Regions from separate parts of the Rhodococcus quanlei genome, predicted to be linked through region 3. Evidence: riboswitches for the same ligand, from Rfam matches in the RefSeq annotation. Region 3 holds a riboswitch; each other region holds the start of a gene.

The links. A riboswitch is a leader RNA that binds a small molecule or an ion and turns the genes downstream of it on or off. The one in region 3 is predicted to bind cobalamin.
Region 1: another riboswitch for cobalamin. It lies ahead of ACZI8Q_RS01370 (FecCD family ABC transporter permease); the one in region 3 lies ahead of ACZI8Q_RS16135 (ABC transporter substrate-binding protein).
Region 2: another riboswitch for cobalamin. It lies ahead of metE (5-methyltetrahydropteroyltriglutamate--homocysteine S-methyltransferase); the one in region 3 lies ahead of ACZI8Q_RS16135 (ABC transporter substrate-binding protein).

The regions. Positions count from the first base shown of each region.
Region 1 covers NZ_JBUYWD010000002.1:128,884-136,613, forward strand. The annotation lists gene ACZI8Q_RS01350 (alkaline phosphatase D family protein) at 1-436, shown strand, start outside; gene ACZI8Q_RS01355 (alkaline phosphatase family protein) at 470-1,744, shown strand; gene ACZI8Q_RS01360 (phosphotransferase family protein) at 1,772-2,941, opposite strand; gene aspS (aspartate--tRNA ligase) at 3,094-4,953, opposite strand; cobalamin riboswitch at 5,127-5,359, shown strand; gene ACZI8Q_RS01370 (FecCD family ABC transporter permease) at 5,482-6,579, shown strand; gene ACZI8Q_RS01375 (ABC transporter ATP-binding protein) at 6,665-7,477, shown strand; gene ACZI8Q_RS01380 (ABC transporter substrate-binding protein) at 7,474-7,730, shown strand, end outside.
Region 2 covers NZ_JBUYWD010000015.1:3,645-11,374, reverse strand. The annotation lists gene ACZI8Q_RS12480 (3-deoxy-7-phosphoheptulonate synthase) at 1-725, opposite strand, end outside; cobalamin riboswitch at 1,047-1,259, shown strand; gene metE (5-methyltetrahydropteroyltriglutamate--homocysteine S-methyltransferase) at 1,388-3,649, shown strand; gene ACZI8Q_RS12470 (bifunctional 2-methylcitrate synthase/citrate synthase) at 3,719-4,828, opposite strand; gene prpB (methylisocitrate lyase) at 4,825-5,751, opposite strand; gene prpD (2-methylcitrate dehydratase PrpD) at 5,751-7,253, opposite strand; gene ACZI8Q_RS12455 (short-chain fatty acyl-CoA regulator family protein) at 7,371-7,730, shown strand, end outside.
Region 3 covers NZ_JBUYWD010000022.1:79,251-86,980, reverse strand. The annotation lists gene ACZI8Q_RS16145 (SDR family oxidoreductase) at 1-1,717, opposite strand, end outside; gene ACZI8Q_RS16140 (MMPL family transporter) at 1,750-3,870, opposite strand; cobalamin riboswitch at 3,978-4,115, shown strand; gene ACZI8Q_RS16135 (ABC transporter substrate-binding protein) at 4,220-5,212, shown strand; gene ACZI8Q_RS16130 (FecCD family ABC transporter permease) at 5,314-6,324, shown strand; gene ACZI8Q_RS16125 (ABC transporter ATP-binding protein) at 6,369-7,154, shown strand; gene ACZI8Q_RS16120 ((2Fe-2S)-binding protein) at 7,147-7,730, shown strand, end outside.

The sequences.
Region 1 (7,730 bases), on a different contig from region 3:
CGACCGCACACGCCTGTTCGACGCATTGCTCGCGAACGACGTCCGGAACACGGTCTTCATCACCGGTGACATTCACTCTTCCTGGGCGTGCGACCTTCCGGTGAATCCCGCGGCATACCCAGGTAGTCCTATCGTCGGCACCGAACTCGTCGTGCCCTCGGTGACCTCCAACAACATCGACGACATCCTGGGAACACCGCCCCGGACCGCGACGCTGGCCGCTGAGGAAGCGATCCGAGCGACCAACCATCACATCCGCTACAACGAACTCGATTCCCACGGTTATGCCGTGCTCGCCATAGATCGACAGGCGACCCAGATGGATTGGTACTTTCTCGACGATCGGACCGACCCGGCCACGGGCGTACACCGCGCCGCGGGCTACCGGACAGCCGCGAACGGTGGCCACGTCGAGCCTGCACCCCCACTCCCCTGACCGGCCCTCCCCGAATCGGTGAACGGATAACACATGAACTCGCTCCAGCCCACTCGCCGCCAGGTCCTGGTCGGCGGCGCGGTTGCCCTTACCGCCACCGCGATGACAGGTGCGGCTGCATCGCGCGCATTTGCCGCGCCTGCGGATCCTGGAATCGATGTTCATGTCGTCGTGGTCGACGGTATGAGGCCTGACGAACTGACGACGGACCTCACTCCGACGCTCACGCGTCTGGCGACAGCGGGCACCACCTTCACGGACGCCTCGGCTATCACCATTGCCGAGACCCTCCCCAACCACGCGGCGATGATGACGGGTGTTCTGCCGTCGCGAAACGGGGTGCCGGCGAATGCGATCTTCGACCCAGCGGAAGGCGGGACCCGTGACCTCGACCGACCGACGGACCTGTGGGCGCCGACCATGCTCGATCGGATCCGCGACGAGCTGGGATTCGTCACGGCCAGCGTGCTGTCGAAAGAATATCTGCACGGACTGTTCGGATCGCGAGCTTCCGTGGTCTGGGAACCTGCACCCCTGATTCCCGGCACCGAACACGCACCCGACACCTTCACGATGGATGCGCTGATCCGGACGATCGAGGATCATTCCCCGCGGTTCACTTTCACCAACCTGGGTGACGTGGACCGGGTCGGGCACATCGACCTGTCGGGTGTCTCCCTGCGAATTGCCCGGAACGCGGCTCTGCGGAACACCGATCGGCAGGTCGAACGATTCGTGCACCACCTCCAGAACACTGATGCGTGGTCGCGTTCGGTGGTCATCGTGCTCGCCGATCATTCGATGGATTGGTCGGAGCCCGCAAAGCTGATCGGATTGGACCATCCCCTCAACGCCGACCCCACGCTTGCCGGTCGGGTGCAGGTATGCCAGAACGGTGGCGCCGACCTTGTCTACTGGACCGGTGCCCCCGCGGACCGCGGTGCCGCCGTAGCACGAATCCGCGAGATCGTCGCCGGCATCGACGGCGTGGACACCGCCGTACCAGCCTCCGACCATGACCTCGGAGACCGTGCCGGCGACGTCGTCGCATTCTGTCGACCCGGGTGGCGGTTCAGTGACCCCACACCGCTGTCCAACCCCATTCCCGGCAACCACGGGCACAGCGCGACGATGCCGATCCCCTTCTTCGTCAGCGGGGGTAGTCCCCTCGTGCGGAGAGGACAGACGGTTGCCGGTTCGGCCCGCACCATCGACGTCGCACCGACTGTTGCCACCCTGTTCGGCCTGAACGCTCCGACAGGCGATTGGGATGGAAAAGCCCTGATGCAAGCATTCAACCAGCGTTGACGTTCGAGCCGGCTGATGGTCTGGAGGTCAGCCAGCAGGACTCGCCAGCTTGGCCGCAACCGCTTCCGCGTGTTCGGCGATGACGGCGTTTCCGGCCCCCTGCGCCGCACGTGCCAGCTGCTCCCAACGGCGACTCAGTGCCACCGTTCGCGGAGCGGAGAGAGCGTGTTCGCGAACCTCCGAGATCAACGTGTGATCGTCGCGCAAGAACAGGTAGGTGCTGATCCACACCCAGACCAACTGGGCCTCGACGATGCGAGCATCCAGGAACTCGTCATCGGCCAAGGCAGGCCACATGCCGACAACCTCGGCGCGCCAGGCTTCGGTCATCGCCTGTGCTCTGTCCTCGGAGAGGTCGATGCTGCACAAGCAGCCCGGGAACGACACGAGTGCGTACGCGATATCGAGCATCGCGTCCCGGAATCCACCCCACTCGTAGTCGAGGAACCGAACACCCTCGTCGTTGACGATGATGTTGTCCGGACACAGATCCGAGGGACTGAACGCCCGAAATCGTCCGCTGTCGAACAATTTCTCGGCCTGCGTGACTTGTTCGACCGCATCGGCGGGAACCTCGATTCCGAGGTGATCCTGCAAGAGTCGGGGCACCTCGGCAACGGCCCGACCCACCTGGCCGGCCACGAAGTCGTCGCATTGCTCGACCTCCGCCCTGCGAAGCAATGCGGTGAAGTCCTCTTCGCGTCCGACGGTCGCAGCGTGCATCCGCCCCAGAGCCTGCGCCATCGCCATGAGTGTGTTCGTGACCGTGTCCGTATCGGAATGTTCGAGCAGCGAGCTGATCGATGTCGCATCGCCGAGATCACTCAACACGAGGATGCGCGCGTCGAGGTCGGATGCCAACAGCTCGGCACCCGGCCGCACATCGGTGTGCAGTGCGGTGGCGAACTGGTAAGAGACGGCCTCCCGCAGAAAGGCGGTATGGGAATCATCGGGCGGCCCCTCGCCGTCGGGCATCCACGAGTCGGTATGACCCCCGTCTCGCACTTGCTTCACGACGAGAGTTCTCGGCAGCGAGAACGGATTCTCGGCGACTCTCACCCGCAGCACGATGGTGGGGCCACTACCCCCGAGATCGACGGGATCCACGAGGGTCACGGGTGCGCCGGTGCGCCGGGTGAGCAGCTTCTCGGCTGCGGCAACTACCTCGGAAACGGGGTCTGCCAAAATTGCGATCATCGGTAACCAACCTACCTTTTGGTGACGCACGTCATCGACCTTCCCCGTCGGCCTGTCAGGCGCGGGCGATCGATTCCCAGTTCGGATCGTCGACCACCGCCACGAATGTGACATGACTCACATCCGGGACGTGGGCGATCGATCAGTTCACGTCACTTGCCGGTCGCCGCACCTTCGCCTGTGTCTGCCTTCGCGGATGCCGATTCAGTGGGTCCAGCATCTCCCGTTTCGGTGCTCGGCGCTTGTTCCTTCGGTACCGGCTTGGCATCGATTCCGGACTCTTTCCGTTGCGCTGCCGTGATCGGCGCCGGCGCATCGGTCAGCGGGTCGACGCCGCCGCCCGACTTCGGGAAGGCGATCACCTCGCGAATCGAATCGACTCCGGCGAGTAGTGCGGTGATCCTGTCCCAACCGAAGGCGATTCCACCGTGCGGCGGTGCACCGAACGCGAACGCGTCGAGGAGGAACCCGAACTTCTCCCGGGCCTCCTCCTCGGAGATACCCATGACACCGAATACACGCTCCTGCACGTCTTTACGGTGGATACGAATGCTGCCACCGCCGATCTCGTTGCCATTACAGACGATGTCGTACGCATAGGCCAGAGCCGATCCGGGATCCGTGTCGAAGGTATCGAGCGACTCCGGCTTGGGAGAGGTGAACGCGTGGTGGACCGCGGTCCACGCGCTCCAGCCGAGTGCCACGTCCCCGCTGGCGGTGGCGTCCGCTGCAGGTTCGAACATCGGGGCGTCGACCACCCACACGAACGCCCACGCGTTCTCGTCGATGAGATCCTGCTTACGGGCGATCTCACCGCGTGCAGCGCCGAGCAACGCCCGCATCGCCTTGGTGGGGCCGGCGGCGAAGAAGATGCAATCGCCCGGCTTCGCGCCCACGTGCGCGGCGAGGCCCGCACGCTCGTCCGCCGAAAGGTTCTTTGCGACCGGTCCGGCGAGCTCGCCGTCCTCGCCCACCAGAACGTAGGCGAGCCCCTTCGCTCCGCGCTGCTTCGCCCACTCCTGCCAAGCATCGAGTTGGCGGCGTGGCTGACTCGCTCCACCGGGCATGACGACCGCACCGACGTACGGCGCGCGGAACACACGGAACGGTGTCTCCGCAAAGTACTCGGTGCACTCGACCAACTCGAGGTCGAATCGGAGGTCAGGCTTGTCCGAACCGTACCGACGCATGGCTTCCGCGTAGGTCATCCGAGGGATCGGCTCGGCGATCTCGTGGCCGATCAGACGCCACACCGAAGCGAGAATTTCCTCCGCGAGGAGGATCACATCGTCCTGGTTCACAAAGCTCATCTCGATGTCGAGCTGAGTGAACTCGGGCTGACGATCTGCCCGGAAGTCTTCGTCGCGGTAGCAGCGAGCGATCTGGTAGTACCGCTCGATTCCACCGACCATCAGCAACTGCTTGAACAACTGCGGACTCTGCGGGAGCGCATAGAACGACCCCGGTTGCAGCCTGGCGGGCACCAGAAAGTCGCGAGCACCCTCGGGGGTGGAACGAGTCAGCGTGGGTGTCTCCACCTCGACGAACTCGTGGTGGGCCAGAACCCCGCGCGCTGCGGCGTTGACCTTCGAACGCAAACGAATGGCCTGGCCGGGGCCTTCGCGACGGAGGTCGAGGTAGCGGTGTTTGAGTCGCGCTTCCTCGCCTGCCTGATCGTCGAGCTGGAACGGCAACGGCGCGCTTTCGTTGAGCACCTCGAGGTCCGTGGCGTTCACCTCGATGGCGCCGGTCGCAATCTCGAAGTTCCGGTTACCTTCCGGTCGAGACTCCACCGTGCCCGTGATCTTCACGCAGTACTCGGCACGAAGTCGATGCGCTTGCTCCGCCGCAGGTCCTTCACGGAACACGACCTGCGAGACACCGGAAGCGTCGCGCAGGTCGATGAACACCACTCCACCGTGATCGCGGCGCCGGGCAACCCAACCGGTCAGGGTCACGGTTTGCTCGGCGTGCTCGGCTCTCAGAGAACCGGCGAGATGTGTGCGTAGCACGGGATTCCTTTCGAAACGTGGAGCAAGCTACTTCTTCGGCTGTGATCCTACGGAGACGTACGGCGCGATCGGAAACGCCCACCCGATTATGGTCCGTGGTCTCCGGGCTCGCCGACAAGTCGGCGTTTCGACGGCATCCTGCTGCACCTGCCCCGGAATCCGGCGCTACTGCTAGCATCCGGGTTGTTGCTGGTCCACCCTTCTTCGGTTGCGCGGAATGGTGGGGTAACAGGGAATCCGGTGAGAATCCGGAATTGGCCCGCAGCGGTATTCGGGAACGACCGTCGTCAACAGCACTGGGTACACATCCGCGTATGTGCGGGTGAACCCGGGAAGCGGCGACCAGTAGGCAGTGCCTTCGCACACGCCCGTAAGTCCGAAGACCTGCCAGCACACCACACGAGAGATGCGTGTGGTGACCGACGGCTTCGAGGCACAAGCCAGGGTCCCCGCCGATGGTGCGTTACTGTGCGCCTTCCGCGCGGTGCCTGAGTGCCCCTTCGAGGTCCTCAACAGGCGAGGACACCGATGAACACGCTCGACACAGCGCCACAAGCGGTGCGTGGGCCCATACGTGCCGCGTCCACTGCACCACTCGTCCGCACCACCGTGATCGCTGCGGGCGTCACCGCCGTGCTGGTCGTCTCCGCACTGGTCGCGGTCGGGATCGGAACGGTCCCGATCCCATGGTCGGACACCGTGCACTACCTGTCCGCCTACGTCACCGGCAGTGTCATCGAGCCTGACGAGGTCACCCGCTATCGCATCATCGCCGATACACGGCTGCCCCGCGTCCTGCTGGCGATCGTGGTCGGTGCGGGATTGTCCATGGTGGGTGTGGCGGTCCAGGCAATGGTGCGCAATGCGCTCGCCGACCCTTTTGTGCTCGGCATTTCCTCCGGCGCTGCGGTCGGCGCGACGTCGGTGATCTTGTTCGGGGTGTTCGCCGCGATGGGAATCGCCGCAATCTCGTTAGCCGCCTTTATCGGCGCCCTGGTGGCGACCGTGCTCGTCTATGTCGCTGCACGCACCCGCGAGGGTCTGTCGCCCCTGCGTCTTGTGCTCACCGGTACAGCCTTGGCTTACGGGTTCTCCGCGATCACCACTGTCATGGTGTTCGTCTCCCCGCGCGGCGAGGATGCCAAGTCGGTGATGTTCTGGTTGCTCGGCAGTCTGGCGCCGGCCAGATGGTCGGCGTTACCTGTCACCACCGGCGTTGTGGTCATGGGTGCGATATTGCTCCTCGTGTGGTCCACAAAGCTCAATGCCTTGGTCATGGGTGACGATGTGGCCAGCGGCCTCGGTTTGGATGCGCAGCGGTTCCGTGTGCAGCTGTTCGTCGTGTGCGCGGCCATGACCGGGACTCTTGTCGCGATCGTCGGAGCGATCGGATTCGTCGGCCTCGTCGTTCCGCACGTGACACGCATGATCGTCGGCGCAGACCACACCAGAGTGCTCATCATTGCTCCTCTGTTGGGAGCCGTCTTCATGGTGTGGGCCGACGTGATCAGCCGCGTCGTAGTCGCACCCTCGGAGCTCCCCATCGGCGCGATCACCGCGTTTGTCGGTGTCCCGACGTTCGTACTCCTCATGCGTGCCCGCCGCTACACGTTCGGCAACACATGACGACGGGGCTTGGCCGCCGCATAACGACCCCCACCGACACACAGACGTCGACTGAACCACGATGCCGACAGAAGGAACCTTCCGCATGGACTTGACGATCGAGGACCTGACCGTCGAGGTCGCCGCGAGCACCTTGATAAGGGGCGTGGACCTGGCGGCACGTCGCGGCGAACTCGTGGGACTCGTCGGACCGAACGGCAGTGGCAAGTCGACAATCCTTCGGTGCGCATACCGCGCTCTGCGGCCCACTGCAGGCCGTGTACTGCTCGATGGCGCCGACGTACAGAGCATGACGATGAAACAGAGCGCCCTGCGCCTCGCCGCGCTGAGTCAACAGGCGACAGTCGAATTCGGATTCACCGTCGACGAGGTCGTGGCCACCGGCCGCCTGCCGCACACCAGCGCGCTCGGTCGCGACAGCCACGATTGCCACGCGATCGTCGCCGAGGCTCTGCGAACTGCTGGGGCCGCCCACTTGTCGTCGCGTTCCTACCTGGAGCTGTCCGGTGGCGAACGGCAGCGCGTCCTGATCGCCCGAGCTCTCGCCCAGCAACCGCAGGTCCTCGTTCTCGACGAGCCCACGAACCATCTTGACATCAAGCATCAGATCGACGTTCTACGTAAAGTCCGCGACCTGGGAATCACGGTGCTCGCTGCGCTGCATGACCTCAACCTCGCAGCGATGTTCTGCGACCGGATCTATGTCCTCGATCGGGGCACCATTGTCACCTCCGGAACCCCACGTGAAGTGCTGGTGCCGAGCATCGTACGCGACGTATTCGGCGTCGAAGCGCACGTGATCACTCATCCCCATACCGGTGCACCGCAACTTCTGTACTCGCCGAACACGATGTCCGACGACCCTGCCACCCATCTCGAGGAGATCACCACCGCATGAGAATCCGCAACGCGTTGACCTGCTCCGCGCTCACTGTGTCCGCCGTCCTGCTTGCCGGATGCGGCGCCCAGATCGATGACACCTCCACCGAGGCAGCGGCCGGATATCCGGTCACAGTCACCAACTGCGGTGTCGAGAAGACCTTCGACGCGCCACCGGACAACGTGGTGGTCAACGACATCAACATGACGGAGATGATGTTCGCGCTGGGCCTCGAAGACCACATGGCCGGCTACATTCTCAGCGACTCGAA
Region 2 (7,730 bases), on a different contig from region 3:
ACGTGGCAGTCCGGGTTACCGGCAGTCCGGACCAGTGCTGCACGTCCGTCGAGGTCGGTGCCAGGGAAGACGTGACTTGCTGCGGCAGCACGCGTTCCGTCCACCGCGACCTGCACGTCACCTTCGGTGGAGTTCTTGATCCCCACCGGCATGGACAGTGCACTGCACAGCTGACGATGCACCTGACTCGCAGCCGTGCGGGCACCGATCGCACCGTAGGACACGAGGTCGGAGATGTACTGAGGCATTATCGGATCGAGGAATTCGCAGCCGACCGGAAGGCCGAGGTCGGAGATGTCGAGCAGCAGCTTGCGGCCGATCCGCAGGCCGCTGTCGATGTCGAACGTTCCGTCGAGATGTGGGTCGTTGAGCAGACCTTTCCACCCCAACGAGGTGCGCGGCTTCTCGAAGTACACGCGCATGACGATGTGCAGGTCGGCACGCAATTCTTCGGCCTTGGACGCCAGGCGGCGTGCGTAGTCGATGGCCGCTGCCGGGTCGTGGACCGAGCACGGGCCGACCACGACGAGCAGGCGGTCGTCGTCGCCGCGCAGGATGTCGACCGTTCCCGCACGTCCCGTCCGGACCGTCGCGGACGCAACGTCGCCGGGAGTCAGCTCACCGCGGACCACTGACGGCGGTACGAGAGGACTCAGCGAAACAGTTCGCTGATTGTCGAGAGTGGATTCGTCGACGGCAACGGAATTGTCGATAGTGATAGTCATTACGTCGGTTTCCTGTTCCAACCGACTCGAAGACTGTGAAGAACTCCAGCGAGCCGGTCTGTATCCGGCTCGTAGGGTGGAGGTCAGCGCGTGGTAACACCGACCGACCCACCCAGGGCCGGCCTGCTAAACCAAAAATATGCGCGCTGCATGCCGACCACACTAGCGACTTCTCTCCATCCACGCGAATCATCCCCTGTGAGCGGTTGACGAGTGTCCACCCTCCTTCGTCACGCACCGGGGGTTTCGGCCGCAAAGAGACGGCTATGCTGGTCGGTGCAGCTGGTTCGCCCGGTGCGGTCGTGAGGAGCCCCGAAGACTGCGCTCGGCGTCGAAGCACGTGCGCCTTTCGAGGCGTTACGTGTGAGAGGGAATCCGGTGAGAATCCGGAACTGTCCCGCAGCGGTGAGCAGGAACGACCGCCGTCACCATGCACTGGGTCTTCAACGCCTGGGAAGCGACGGCCACTAGGTCCGACGTCGAATACGCCGGCTGCCTGCGAGTCCGAAGACCTGCCGACTGCGTCGGGCACGCCGTGCCCGACGGTTCACCGCCCCGTGGAATGGGCGCGTAGACCTCCGTGCGCTTGAAATCTGTCCTGGGCTCGAGAGGTGTACCCGCTTGCCGGTGGTGACCGTACCGCTACGCAACTGGAGAAACTCGTGACATTTTCATTCACAGCGACCGTGCTGGGCTCCCCTCGCATCGGCCGCAATCGCGAACTGAAGAAGGCCGTCGAGGCCTACTGGGCAGGAAAGCTCGACCCTGCCGGGCTGGAGTCGGTCGCCGCCGACTTGCGTGCCCAGAACTGGACCGAGCTGCGTGACGCCGGGCTCGACTCCGTTCCCGTCAACACCTTCTCGTACTACGACCACGTCCTCGATACTGCTGCGATGCTCGGTGCCCTGCCCGAGCGCGTTGCGGATATCGACACCCCGCTCGACCGCTACTTCGCGGCGGCACGAGGCAATGACGCGGTCGCGCCGCTCGAGATGACCAAGTGGTTCGACACCAACTACCACTACCTCGTGCCGGAGATCTCGCCGTCGACGACGTTCTCGCTGGATCCGTCCAAAGTGCTCGCAGAACTCGACGAAGCACTCGCACTGGACATCCCAGCCAGACCGGTAGTCCTGGGTCCGGTCACGTTCCTTCTGCTCTCGAAAGGAGTGGGATCCGACACAAAGCTCCTCGATCGCGTCGACGAGTTGCTGCCGTTGTATGCCGAACTCCTCGCACTGCTCGCCGACAAGGGTGCCCAATGGGTGCAGATCGACGAACCTGCGCTGGTCGCGGATCGCACCACCGAGGAGATCGCCGTCGCCACACGCGTGTACGACACTCTGTCCGGAGCCGAGAGTCGGCCGGCCATCCTGGTCGCGTCCTACTTCGGCAGTCTCGGTGATGCCTTGCCTGCCCTCGCTTCCACCGGAATCGAGGGGCTCGCACTCGATCTTGTCGCCGGAAGCGACTCGATTCCATCGGTTCCCGGGTTGGCTCACAAGCACGTGGTGGCCGGCATCGTCGACGGTCGCAACGTCTGGCGCACCGACCTCGGCAAGGCCCTCGCCACCGTCAGCACCGTCCTCGGCAACGTCGGCTCGCTTGCAGTGTCGACGTCGTGCTCCTTGCTGCACGTTCCGTACACGCTCGATGCGGAGACGGAACTCGACAAAGCGCTGCGTTCCTGGCTGGCTTTCGGCAGTGAAAAGGTGCGCGAGGTCGTTGCACTGGGCACCGCGATCACCAAGGGCCGCGAATCGGTCGACGACGAATTCGCACTGGCCCGCGCGGCCGCGTCGACTCGCGCCACCGACGCCCGCCTGCACGACGCGGAACTACGTGAACGCTTGGCCACGACAATCGAATCCGACGCTGGACGCAGCCCGGCTGCAGAACGCCGTCAGGCGCAAGCCGCACTCGATCTCCCACCGCTTCCCACGACGACAATCGGGTCGTACCCACAGACGAGGCAGATCCGCATCGCCCGTGCCGCATTGCGCAAGGGCGAGATCGACCAGGCCGAGTACCTGGCGCGGATGCGTGGTGAGATCGCCGATGTGGTGGCGCTACAAGAGCAGCTCGACATCGACGTCCTCGTCCACGGCGAGCCCGAACGTAACGACATGGTGCAGTATTTCGCCGAGCAACTCGACGGATTCTTCGCCACAGCCAACGGCTGGGTCCAGTCGTACGGAAGCCGGTGCGTGCGTCCGCCGATCCTGTTCGGCGACGTTCGGCGACCGAAACCGATGACCGTCGACTGGATCGAGTACGCACAATCACTGACCGAGCGCCCGGTCAAGGGCATGCTGACCGGTCCGGTGACCATCCTCGCGTGGTCGTTCGTGCGCGACGATCAGCCCCTGGCCGATTCCGCCAACCAGGTCGCCCTCGCGATCCGTGAGGAAACGGTCGACCTCGAGGCTGCGGGCGTCAAGATCATTCAGGTCGACGAACCCGCGCTACGGGAGCTGCTGCCTTTGCGCGCTACCGAACAGACCGCCTACCTGGATTGGTCCGTCGGTGCGTTCCGGTTGTCCACTTCCGGGGTTGCCGATGTGACGCAGATCCACACGCATCTGTGCTATTCGGAGTTCGGTGAGGTCATCGAGGCCATCGCCAAGTTGGATGCCGATGTGACGTCCATCGAGGCAGCACGCTCACACATGGAGGTACTCGACGATCTCAACGCGGTGGGCTTCGACCTGGGGGTCGGGCCCGGCGTGTACGACATTCACTCTCCGCGGGTACCGAGCGTGGACGAGATCGCCGAATCTCTCCGCGAAGCACTGAAAGCCGTTCCGGTGGAACGGCTGTGGGTGAATCCGGATTGTGGACTCAAGACCCGCGGCCCCGTCGAGGTCGAGGAGTCGCTCCGCAACCTCGTCGAAGCGGCGAAACTGGTTCGCGCCGAGCTGTAGGCGACTCCGCCGCCTGTGCGTGGTTTGCGAGTCGGGCGACTCGCAAACCACGCACAGGGGTGAGGGCGGTCAGCGGGCGAGGACTCGCTGATCAACACCCGAGTACTCACTGAGCGGCCGGATCAGGGCATTCGCACTCCCCTGCTCGATGATGTGCGCAGTCCAACCGGTGATGCGCGCCATCACGAAAATGGGTGTGAACACCTCGATATCGAAGCCCATCAGGTAGTAGGCAGGACCCGCCGGGAAATCCAGATTCGGCTTGATTCCCGTGGCGTCGAGCATGGTGCGCTCGAGTTCGTCGTACATGTCCAGCCACTTCTGGCCATCGGTCACCGCCGCAACGTCCTGCAAAGCGGCGCGCATGGTCGGCACTCTGGAGTCGCCGTCCTTGTAGACGCGGTGGCCGAAGCCCATCACCTTCTGCTTGTCGGCCATTTTGCCCCGCAACCACTCCGACGCCTGGGCCGGATCGTCGATCTCGAGCATCATGGTCATGACGGCCTCGTTCGCGCCGCCGTGCAACGGCCCCTTCAGCGCTCCGATGGCGGCCGTCACCGCACTATAGATGTCCGACAGCGTCGACGTCACCACGCGAGCGGCGAAGGTCGACGCATTGAAACTGTGTTCCGCATACAACACCAGCGAGGCTTCGAACGCCTTCACGATCCTCGTGTCCGGCACCGCACCGAAGGACATGTAGAGGAAATTCTCCGCGAATCCGAGGTGCGAATGTGGGTTGATCGGATCGAGGCCGCGACGGCGCCGGAAGTCGGCGGCGACCACCGTCGGCAACACCGCCATCATGCGGAGTGACTTGTCGAGGTTGGCGGACGATGCGTTGTCGTCTTCTTCCGGGTCCTCAGCACCCAGGTAGCTGATGGCGGTACGCACCACGTCCATCGGGTGACACGTGTCCGGCAGTTTGGCCAGCAAGGACAGCAACGAGCGATCGGCTCGGCGTTGCGCCCGCTCGCGTTGGGTGAACAACTGCAGTTGGCCGTCGTCGGGCAGCTCACCATTCCACAGCAGATACGCCACTTCCTCGAAGGAGCAGTGTGCAGCGAGGTCCTGCACGGGGTATCCGCGGTAGGTGAGGGTATTGGTTTCGGGCACCACTTTCGAGATTGCCGTCGTGTCGACGACGACACCGGTGAGTCCCTTGCGGATCTGCGTCATGACTCCCCCTCGAGTGTGAAGTTGAAGATCCCGGAATCGAATTCGTTGTAGTTCTCGTACTGCAGCAATTCGTACAACCGGCTGCGGTGCTGCATCCGGTCGACGACGCCGGCCTGAGTGCCGGTCTCCGCGATCTCGCGCAGTCCCTGTTCCGCGGCGAACATCGCAAGCCGCAGGGTAGACACCGGATAAATCACGACGTTGTACCCGAGATTCTCGAGCGCAGATGCCGAGAGCAGATCGGATTTGCCGAACTCGGTCATGTTGGCCAGCAATGGCACTCGGACACCGGCACGGAACTTCTCGAACTCCGATTCGTCGGCGAGCGCCTCGACGAAGATCATGTCCGCTCCAGCGTCGACGTAGGCGTTCGCCCGTGCGATGGCCGCATCCAACCCCTCGATGGCGCGGGCGTCGGTGCGAGCACAGATGACGAAGTCGGGGTCGCGCCGAGCGGACACCGCTGCCCTGATCCGCTGAACCATGTCGCCGGCGGGGACCACGGCCTTGCCGTCGAGATGGCCGCAACGCTTGGGGTTGACCTGATCCTCGAGGTGACAACCCGCCAGACCCGCATCTTCGAGAACGGTGACGGTGCGGGCTGCGCTCATCGGCTCGCCGAACCCGGTGTCCGCGTCGATGAGGGTCGGCAGGTCGGTCACTCGGGCGATCTGCTGCCCACGATCGGCGACCTCGCTGAGAGTGGTGAGACCGATATCGGGGAGACCGAGATCGGCGGACACGACAGCACCCGAGACGTACACGCCCTCGAACCCGATTTCCTGCGCCAACATCGCGACGAGTGGAGAGAACGCTCCGGGCATCCGCTGAATCTTGTTCGATGCCAAACCGGCCCGGAACGCTTTGCGTTTGTCCGACGCAGATGCGGGCGCGGCAATCACGCGTGATGTGTTGTCGTTCATCAGAAGATCCCCTGTGCGATCGTGGGCGCCGCCGCCAGGACGTCGTCGGTGGCAGTGACAGTGAGCTGATCGAGTTCGCCGACCTTCAGACTGGGAACGCGCTGAGCGACATCGAGGAACCGGTCCTGCTCTGCCGGTGCGATGACTCCTTCTGCCAGAGTGCGGAATTTCGCGATGTACTGCTCACGGGCGAACGGGTGTGCACCGAGCGGGTGGGCATCGGCGACCGCAAGTTCGTCGGTGATGACTTCGCCACTGCGCAAGGTGATCTCGGCGCGCGCACCGAACGCCTTCTCGTCGGGGTCGGTGGAGTGATAGCGGCGCGTCCATTCGGGGTCTTCCTTTGTGGAGATCTTCTTCCACAGTTCGATGGTCTCAGGGCGGTTCGCACGCTCGGGAGCATACGAACGTTCGTGATGCCACTCGCCGTCCTCGAGGGCCACCGCGAAGATATACATCACCGAGTGGTCGAGAGTCTCGCGGCTGGCCGACGGATCGAACTTCTGCGGGTCGTTCGATCCCGTACCGATCACGTAGTGAGTGTGGTGGCTGGTGTGCAGAACGATCGACGCGATCTGCGACAGGTCGCCGACCTGCGCACGCATGCGGCGGGCCAGGTCGATCGGGGCCTGACTCTGGTACTCGGCCGAGTGCTCTTTGGTGTAGCTGTCGAGGATCGCGCGTTTGGCCTCACCCGGTCCGGGCAACGGCACCGAGTATTCGACCTTCGGTCCGCCAAGGAGCCAGGCGATGACACCGTCCTCACCTTCCCAGATGGGCGAGGGGGCTCCTTCGCCCCGCATCGCACGGTCGACGGCTTCCACGGCCATCTTCCCGGCAAAAGCGGGCGCGTGCGCCTTCCAACTGGAGATCTCGCCCTTGCGTGACTGGCGGGTGGCCGTCGTCGTGTGCAGTGCCTGACCGACCGCCTGATAGATCGTGTCGGCATCGAGGTCGAGCAGGGTTCCGATACCGGCTGCGGCCGAAGGGCCGAGGTGGGCGACGTGATCGATCTTGTGCTCGTGCAGGGAGATGGCCCGTACCAGGTCGATCTGAATCTCGTACCCGGTCGCCAATCCGCGGATCAGGTCGGCGCCGCTGCGGCCGCAGTGCTGTGCGACCGCGAGGATCGGCGGAATGTTGTCTCCCGGGTGCGAGTACTCGGCCGCCAGGAAGGTGTCGTGGAAGTCCAGTTCACGAACGGCCACTCCGTTCGCCCACGCAGCCCATTCCGGCGATACCCGATCGTCCACGCCGAACACGGTGGATCCGGGGGCGTACGGGTGGGTCAGCGCCTGAGCGCGCGCGCTCGACACCGGTCGACGGGTGATCGAGGCGGCTGCGACGGCTGCATTGTCGATGATGCGGTTGACGATCATCTCGCTGGTATCGGCTGGCACCTCGACCAGGTCTGTTGCAACTTCCGCAACCTTCCACGCAAGGTGCTCTTCTCGGGGGAATACTTCGGCCGAGGGGCGGGTACGTACTACGTGCTTCTTCATAATTCGCACGCTACACAGCCGCTTCCACCTGCAAAATGCCTCGCAAATGCCTATTTTTGCGGATTGCCGCTCGGGTTTTTGCAATAGTTGCAAATGTGCGGCGTTACGCTGACGGCTGTGCGGAAGATGTATGTGGGAGCCCGCCTGCGACGGCTACGCGAGGAGCGACACCTCACTCAAGTGGCACTTGCGAAGACCCTCGGCCTCTCCTCGAGCTACCTCAATCAACTCGAGAACGATCAGCGTCCACTCACCGTCCCGGTACTGCTCAAACTGAACGCCACATTCGACCTCGACGTGCAATTCTTCGCCGCGGACAGCGACGCACGACTGGTATCGGATCTGCACGATGTGCTCACCGAGACCGCCGGCGACGCGCAGTTGTCCGAGGTGGAGGAGCTCGTCGCCCGCATGCCTTCCATCGGGCGCACCCTCGTCACTTTGCATCGGCGACTGCATGCAGCATCGGACCAACTC
Region 3 (7,730 bases):
TGCGGGCCGCGTCCTCCGGGCTCGCCGCCGGCCCGGCGTTGTACTGGGCTGTCGGTGCGATCATGGGCGTACGCACCAACGGCATGTGGATGGTGGTGAAGGTGATTCCGTCCGACAGGGTTTCTGCTGCAGCGACATTGGTGAATCCGTCGAGGGCGGATTTGCTGGCCACGTATGCCGAGAAGCGTGGCGTGGATGCTTGCACTCCGGCGCTGCTGATGTTCACGATGTGTCCGAAGCGTCGTGCCCGCATCTGGGGGAGTAGGGCCAGGATCATCCGCACGGCGCCGAAGTAGTTGACCGCCATGGTCCGCTCGTAGTCGTGCAGTCGGTCGGTGGAGTGATAAATCCCGCGTCTGATGGACCGGCCGGCGTTGTTCACCAACATGTCCACGTGGTCGTGTTCGTCGAGGATGGTAGCCACTGTCCGGTCGACCGATTCGCTGTCGGTGATGTCGCATGGGTAGCAGTGCGCACTCCCACCGTCGGCACGGATCTGCTCGACCACGGCCGCCAATTCGTCCGCCCGTCGTGCGAGGAGCAGCACGGTCGCACCTTTGCGGGCAATCGCCAGGGCGGAACTGCGGCCGATTCCCGACGAGGCCCCCGTGATCACGACGCGGCGCCCCACCAGCGGCCCGTGCGGGTCGTCGCGTCGCGCGCGGTCGGGGTCGAGGTGCTCGCGCCAGTACCCCCATAGGGTCGCCGCATACTCGCCGAACTCGGGTACGTCGATGCCACTGCCGTTCAATGCGTTCCGTGTCGCTTCGCTGCCGAGGGCGGGCAGCGTCATGGTGCCGAGCAATGCGGGTGGAATGCCGATCGCTTTCAGTGCGAATGCGCGCCCGGCATCGATCGGCCCGATCGACGTCGGTTCCATGAAGGGGCGAACAAGGCTGCGCGGTACCTCCGCAACGGGACGTGGAGCGCCGCAAGCCTTTGCGAGTGCCGAGTAGATCTCACGAATCGGCTGTGGCTTCGGGTTGACCAGGTGGAAGGTCCGGCCGTCGAGGTCGGGCTGCGTCATCAACTGCACGAGCGCCCGCGCCACATAGTCGACGGGAACGACGTTGGTGGTGCCCAGGTCCGGTATGAGGAGAGGCAATGCGGTCGGGAGTTTCGACAACGCCGCGATTGCGGGAAACATGTAGTAGGGGCCGTCGATCTTGTCGATCTCGCCTGTCACCGAACTACCGACCACCGCAGAGGGCCGATAGATGCGGGTGCGAATGTCCCCCGCCTCTCGGACGAGTTTCTCGGCCTCGAACTTCGTGCGGTGATACGCGGTGGGAAAGCCTTGACCGAGATCGAAGTCGTCCTCGTCGAAATGGCCGCGGTGGTCGCCCGCCACCGCAACGGACGACACGTGGTGGAGGGTGGCGCCCAACCGCCGCACCAACTCGATCACCGAGCGGGTGCCACGCACGTTCGTGTCGGCTTGCTCCTCGCCGGCCGTCAGGTCGTAGATCGCGCCGAGGTGAAGTACGTGCTCGGCTGCGGGTGGATTCTCGACACCGAGATTCGGTTCGGTCAGGTCTCCGACGAGCGGCTCGATCCGGTCGCCGCCCGGAAACAGCTGTGCGATCGCAGCCAAACGCTCCGCCGAGCCTGGCCGAACGAGGACATGGACGTGGGCGTTCTCGTCCTGCCGCAGCAGTTCGGCCAGTACGTTGCGGCCCAGAAATCCGGTTCCGCCGGTCACGATGTACGTCGCCATGACCTGAACTTACTCCGGGGTAAGTTTGGCGGCTAGTGTCCGATGCCAACTTTCTCGTGCAGGCGCTTCATCCATCCCGGCGCCCACCAGTTCGCCTCACCCATCAGCTTGACCAACGACGGCACCAACAGCATGCGCACCACTGTTGCATCCACGATGAGGGCGACGATCATGCCGACTCCGAGGAACCGCATGACCGACAGACCGGAGATCGCGAACGCCCCCGTCACGATCATGAGCAGCAAGGCTGCCGCAGTGACGATGCGTCCGGTGCGTTCTGCGCCGAACCTCACTGCTTCCTCGGTGGACGCTCCTTCGGCGCGGGCTTCCACCATGCGCGACATCAAGAACACCTCGTAGTCCGTGGAGAGACCGAACACCACAGCCATGATGAGCACCACGAACGTCGGTTCGAGATCAGACGGGCTCACGTTGAGCAGTTCGGCGCCGTGTCCGAGTTGGAAGACCCACGTCAGCACACCGAAGGTGGCGGCGAGGCTGATGCCGGCCATCAACACCGCCTTGATCGGCAACACGATCGACCCGAACGCGAGGAACAACAGGATGAGAGTCGAGATCACCATGATCGCCACCATCACTGGCAACCACTCCGTGATCGCGGCGTTGCTGTCGTCCACCGTGGCCTGCCCACCGCCGACGAGAAGTTCGGTCCCTGCCGGTGGCTCGAGTGCGCGCAGACTCGACACGACACTGCTCTGCTCGTCGCCGTCGGCACCTTCCGAATACGTCACCTGAACGGCCGCGAACTCGGCATTCGACCCGACCAGCGTCACCTGACCGACCCCGTCGATATCGCTCGCGGACTCGACAACGGCCTGTCCGTCCGCGGGAGTCGGGGCGGTGCCGTCCGTCCCGCGCAGGATGACGGTCGCACCGTTTCCGGTGGTGGGGAAGTCGTTCACGAGGACGTCGGTGGCCACGCGCGCCGGGTCGCCTTCGGGCAGAGCGGTGTACGTGACCTCGCCGAGGGTGGCTTTCGTCAGGGGAGCGGCCAGCACCAGGAGGCCGATGACGATCGTGACGGCGACGGCGATCGGCTTACCCATAACGCGGGTCACGACGGTGCCCCAGAACTTGCGGGCCCGTTCTTCACCCCGCTGAGCTGCGCCTTTACGCCAGCTCAGTGCGTTGATGCGGTGCCCCAGGATCGCCAGCAGGGCGGGAACTGCCGTCAGTGACAGGACTGCGGCACCGACCACGGCCGCGATCGCGCCGAATCCGAGCGACTTGATCACGTCCTGCGGGAACACGAGCATGCCGGAGAACGCGCAGATCAGCAGTAGTCCTGAGAACGCGACAGTGCGTCCGGCCGTGAGGATGGTGCGCCGGGTGGCCTCGATCGGCGAGGCACCCGCATCGAGTTCCTCGCGGAACCGCCCGACGACGAACAACCCGTAGTCGATGGCGAGTCCCAGTCCGAGCAGCGACGCGACGTTGATGGCGAACGTGCTGACGTCGGTGAACAGCGTCAGTGCGCGCAATGTGGCCAGGGCGCTGAGAATCGAGAGTATGCCGACGAAGACCGGGACTGCTGCGGCGACCAGGCCGCCGAAGATGAACACCAGCAGCACGAGGGTGATCGGTAGGGCAATGGCTTCGGCAAGGACGAGGTCGCTCTGCAGGTGGTTGTTGAAGGAGACCCCGACCGTCGAATTGCCGGCGAACTGGACGTCGACGCCCTCGACCTCCAGTTTGGGAAGCAGGTCGTTGAAATTGGCGATGTTGATGTCGGCGTCCGGATCGACGGTGATCGCTGCCGACGCCATGGTGCCGTCTTCGGAGAGCATCGACGGTTTCGTCATCGGATCTGCGGTCCAATAGGAGGTGACCGAGTGCGTGGGTACTTCGCTGCTGAACTCGGTCAGATTCGCGGTGACCGCGGGCCCGATATCCTCGACGGTCTCGCCCTCGGGGGGCGTGTAGATCGCGATGATGCTCGGCGTCTGGGGGCCCAGAGTGTCTTCGACGATGCGAGCGACCTCGGCGGATTCACTGTTCGGGTCGACGAACCCACCCTGGCTGAGCTTCGAGAACACGCCGGCGCCCCATACACCGCTCACCACCACCGCGAGAACGGCGATGATCAACACCCACCATTTTCGTGTGACGACTAGCGATGCCCAACGTGTCATGCGTTCTCCCCGGATCTATCGGCGCGGTTGCGACCTTGTCGACTGTAATGCGGGTGGGGCGGATGGGGTGTGAGCGTGACGGGGATCTCCCCGCAGGACGTCGCGAGCAATCGGGCATACTCGACAGCGCACGTGCAGCCATTCGATGGGGGAAGCCGGTCCGAATCCGGCGCTGACCCGCAACGGTAGGTGGTCGACCACGGTCGGTCACGAGCCCGATTACCCGTCGGACGGTGTGTGACCCCCTGTTCGTCGTGGTCTACGAAACGGAGTCCTGCCCGCGCCGCCGCGGTGCGCGGTGGGGTGAGCTGGTCGTTGTTCGTGGCTCTGAGCCCGCAATGAGGTTTACATGCGTTTGTTGTCGTTCCCCCGTGGTGGTGTGATCGTTCTGGCCGCTGCTCTTCTGGTCGGTGGCTGTTCCCGCGGTGACGGCGTGGCCGATGCCGCGTCCGCGCAACCCTTCGCCGAGCCGGTGTCGATCACCAACTGTGATCGCACCCAGGAATTCGAGGCGCCGCCGCAACGGATCGTGTCCATGGACAGTCATGTCACCGAGGTGCTCATCGAGATGGGGGTCGGTGACCGAATCGTCGGTATGGGGGACGCCGACGACACGCCACTGCCCGAGTTTGCGGACGAGTACGCACAGATTCCGAGTTTGTCGGACCAGCACCCCACTTCCGAACAGATCCTCGACCTCGACCCGGACCTCGTGGTCGGCGGAATGACGAGCGCGTTCAACGAACAGGAGGGCCGATCCCGCGAATTCTTCGAGAGCAAGGGGATTCCCACCTTCATGTTCTCCGAGTACTGCGGCACCGGATTCCCCGATCTCGATCTGCTGCGCACCGACTACTCGCAGTTGGGTCGCATCCTCGGCGAAGAGGCGGCCGCACAGAAGATCATCGACCGGGTGGTCGACGGGTTGACGAAGCTGCGGGAGCAGATCGGCGAGGCCCCGCCTGTTCCTACCTTCTTCTACGACTCGGGAGAAGACGCTCCGATGACCGTCGGCGGTGAGGGGGCCGGCCAGTTGATCGCGGACTACGCGGGTGCGATCAACCTGTTCTCGGAGGGGCAGAAGCCGTATCCGGACACCACCTGGGAAACCATCGGGGAGCGTGCCCCGGAGGCCATCGTGGTCCTCGACTACGGGGACAAGAGTGCTGAGCAGAAGATCGACTTCCTGAAATCGCAGCCGATCATGATGACGACTCCCGCCGTACGCAACGATCACTTCGTTGTGGTCCCACTGAGTGACTTCTTCGAGAGCCCGCGGTTGCTGCGATCCGCCCGAACGATTGCGCACGCGCTTCATCCTGACCGGGTGCCGCAGTCGTGACGAGCACACTCGAAAGAGAACATTCGCACACAGCAGGAGATTCGCACACAGCAGGAGAAGAAACCGTCGAGTACCGGCGCCGACGGTTCGGCTTCGGAGCACTGCTGGTCGCACTCGCGGTGAGTTTGCTGTTCGGGATGGGCCTGGCCGTGTCGTTCGGTTCCGTGCACATCCCCGTCGGTGACGTGTGGGCCATCGTCGTGCACGCGATCGCCGGTGGCGGATTCGATACGTGGTGGTCCGATGCCCGTGAAGCGATCGTCATGGATTCACGACTGCCCCGTGCCGTCACCGCTGCGGTGGTGGGTGCCGCGCTGGCATTGGCGGGTGCTGTAGCTCAAGCGGTGACGCGCAATCCGCTCGCCGACCCCTATCTGCTCGGTGTGTCCTCGGGTGCCGGTTTCGGTGTCGTTCTGGTGATGGTGTTGGGCATCGGTGCGGGTGCACTCGGAGCGTTCACGATTCCGGCGGCCGCGTTCGTCGGTGCGATGATTCCGTTGTTTCTGTCGCTGGCGATCGGCGGCCGCTACCCGCAGCCCACGGCAATCATTCTGGTGGGAGTCGCGTTGGCGCAGGTCTTCTCGGCGCTGATCACCTTCACCTTGCTGGTGGTGGCCGAAAACAATGAGCTCAGTGCCGTGATGCACTGGTTGGCGGGCGGTTTGGGCGGCTCCCGCTGGTCCACGTCGATGTTTCCCGGGCTCGTTCTCGCGCTCGTCGGCACAGCGGTGCTGCTCGGGGCGAACCGCACCGATCTGCTCAAGACCGGTGACGACGGCGCGAGCGCACTCGGCATGAATGTGCGCAGGTTCCGCGTCGTGTCACTGCTCGGAGTTTCGCTGCTGGCCGGCGCTGCGGTGTCCGTGGCGGGCGGTATCGGTTTCATCGGACTGCTGATTCCGCACTTGGCGGGTTATCTGGTGGGCACGCGGGCCGTGCGGCTGTTCCCAGTGGCGATGCTCGTCGGTGCGATTGCCTTGGTGATCGCCGATACCGTGGCGCGCACGATCGTGTCGAACACGGAGGTTCCGGTTGGTGTCATCACCGCACTCATCGGTGCACCCATCTTCGTATGGATGCTGTACCGCCAGTATCGGAAGGCTGAGCAGTGACTTTCAAAGAGGCGCAGACAATCGACGAGACTGTGACGGCAGAAGTGCCCGGAAAGGGTGCCCTCGCGCTCGAGCGTGTATCCGCGGTGCTCGGCTCGCGCCAGGTGCTTCGGGAGATCGATTTCTCGGTACGTCCGGGTGAGATCCTCGGCCTGGTTGGGCCGAACGGATCCGGGAAGACCACGGCGTTGCGGTGCGGTTATCGTGCGTTGCGTCCGCACAGCGGGACTGTGTGGGTCGAAGGGGCGGACACCGAACACGTCAGCCGTCGGGTTCTCGCCACCACGATCGGTGTCAGCACCCAAGAGCCGACCACATCGGGTGGGTTGACCGTGCGGCAATCGGTGGCACTGGGCCGCGTCCCGCATCGCGGCCTCCTCGATCGCCCGACCGAGGCGGATCGCGTCATTGTCGAAGAATGCCTGCGCAGGGTCGATCTGATCGGCCTGGCCTCGCGTGACGTGCAAGCGTTGTCCGGGGGTGAGCGGCAACGTGTCTCGATTGCGCGAGCATTGGCGCAGCAGCCGCGGATACTGCTCCTCGACGAACCCACCAACCACCTGGATCTGCGCCAGCAGTTGACAGTGATGAAGGTTCTCGCAGATCTTGCCGCGAGCGGTCTCGCGGTCGTCGTCACCATGCACGATCTGCGGATGGCGGTCGAATACTGTGACCGGTTGGCCGTGATGAGCGGGGGCGTCCTGGTGGCGGATGGGCCGCCGGCGGACGTGCTCGACGAGGCGCTGCTTGGTGGTGTGTTCGGGATCAAGGCCCGAGTTCACACCCATCCGAGACGGTCGATGGAGATTCTGGGGTTGGCCGATGATTGATGTGTACGGCGTTACGGCGCAGCGTGTTCCGGCGATTGCCGATCAGGTTCGGCCGGGCCCCGGTGTCGCAACGTTTCCTGCCGATATGATGGTGGACCCAGGGTGGATGGCCGAACGAGTCGCCGATACCGGGCGACGTTGGGGCAGCGCAGACCCGCGCGTGAACGGAACGCTCTGGTGGTACTCGGCGAGTTCGACTCTGGCCGGAATCCCTGTGGCCACGTCCCTCGTCACGGGGTTCGCGGCGCATCCGCGCTTGGCGGACGCGACAGCTTTCCTGCGTCCCGACGGCTACTTCGGCGGTATGACGAGTGAGGTGTTTCTTCCGGTAGGGGAGGGCCTTTCGAGTGTGGCGACCGAGCTCACGTCGACGCTTACAGCGCTCATCGACGCACTGGGGGAGGCGTCGGGTGTGCGGGCCCGTCCGTTGTGGGCAATCGCCACGGATTCGGTGGCGAACCGTGCGCTCGACGCAGGTGATGCGTGCGGCGATCGCGCCGTCGGGAGGGACTTCGCGCTACGTCTCGTGGACGCCATGCAGGCTGCCGGTGCCCCGATGCCGATGCCACGGTTCGT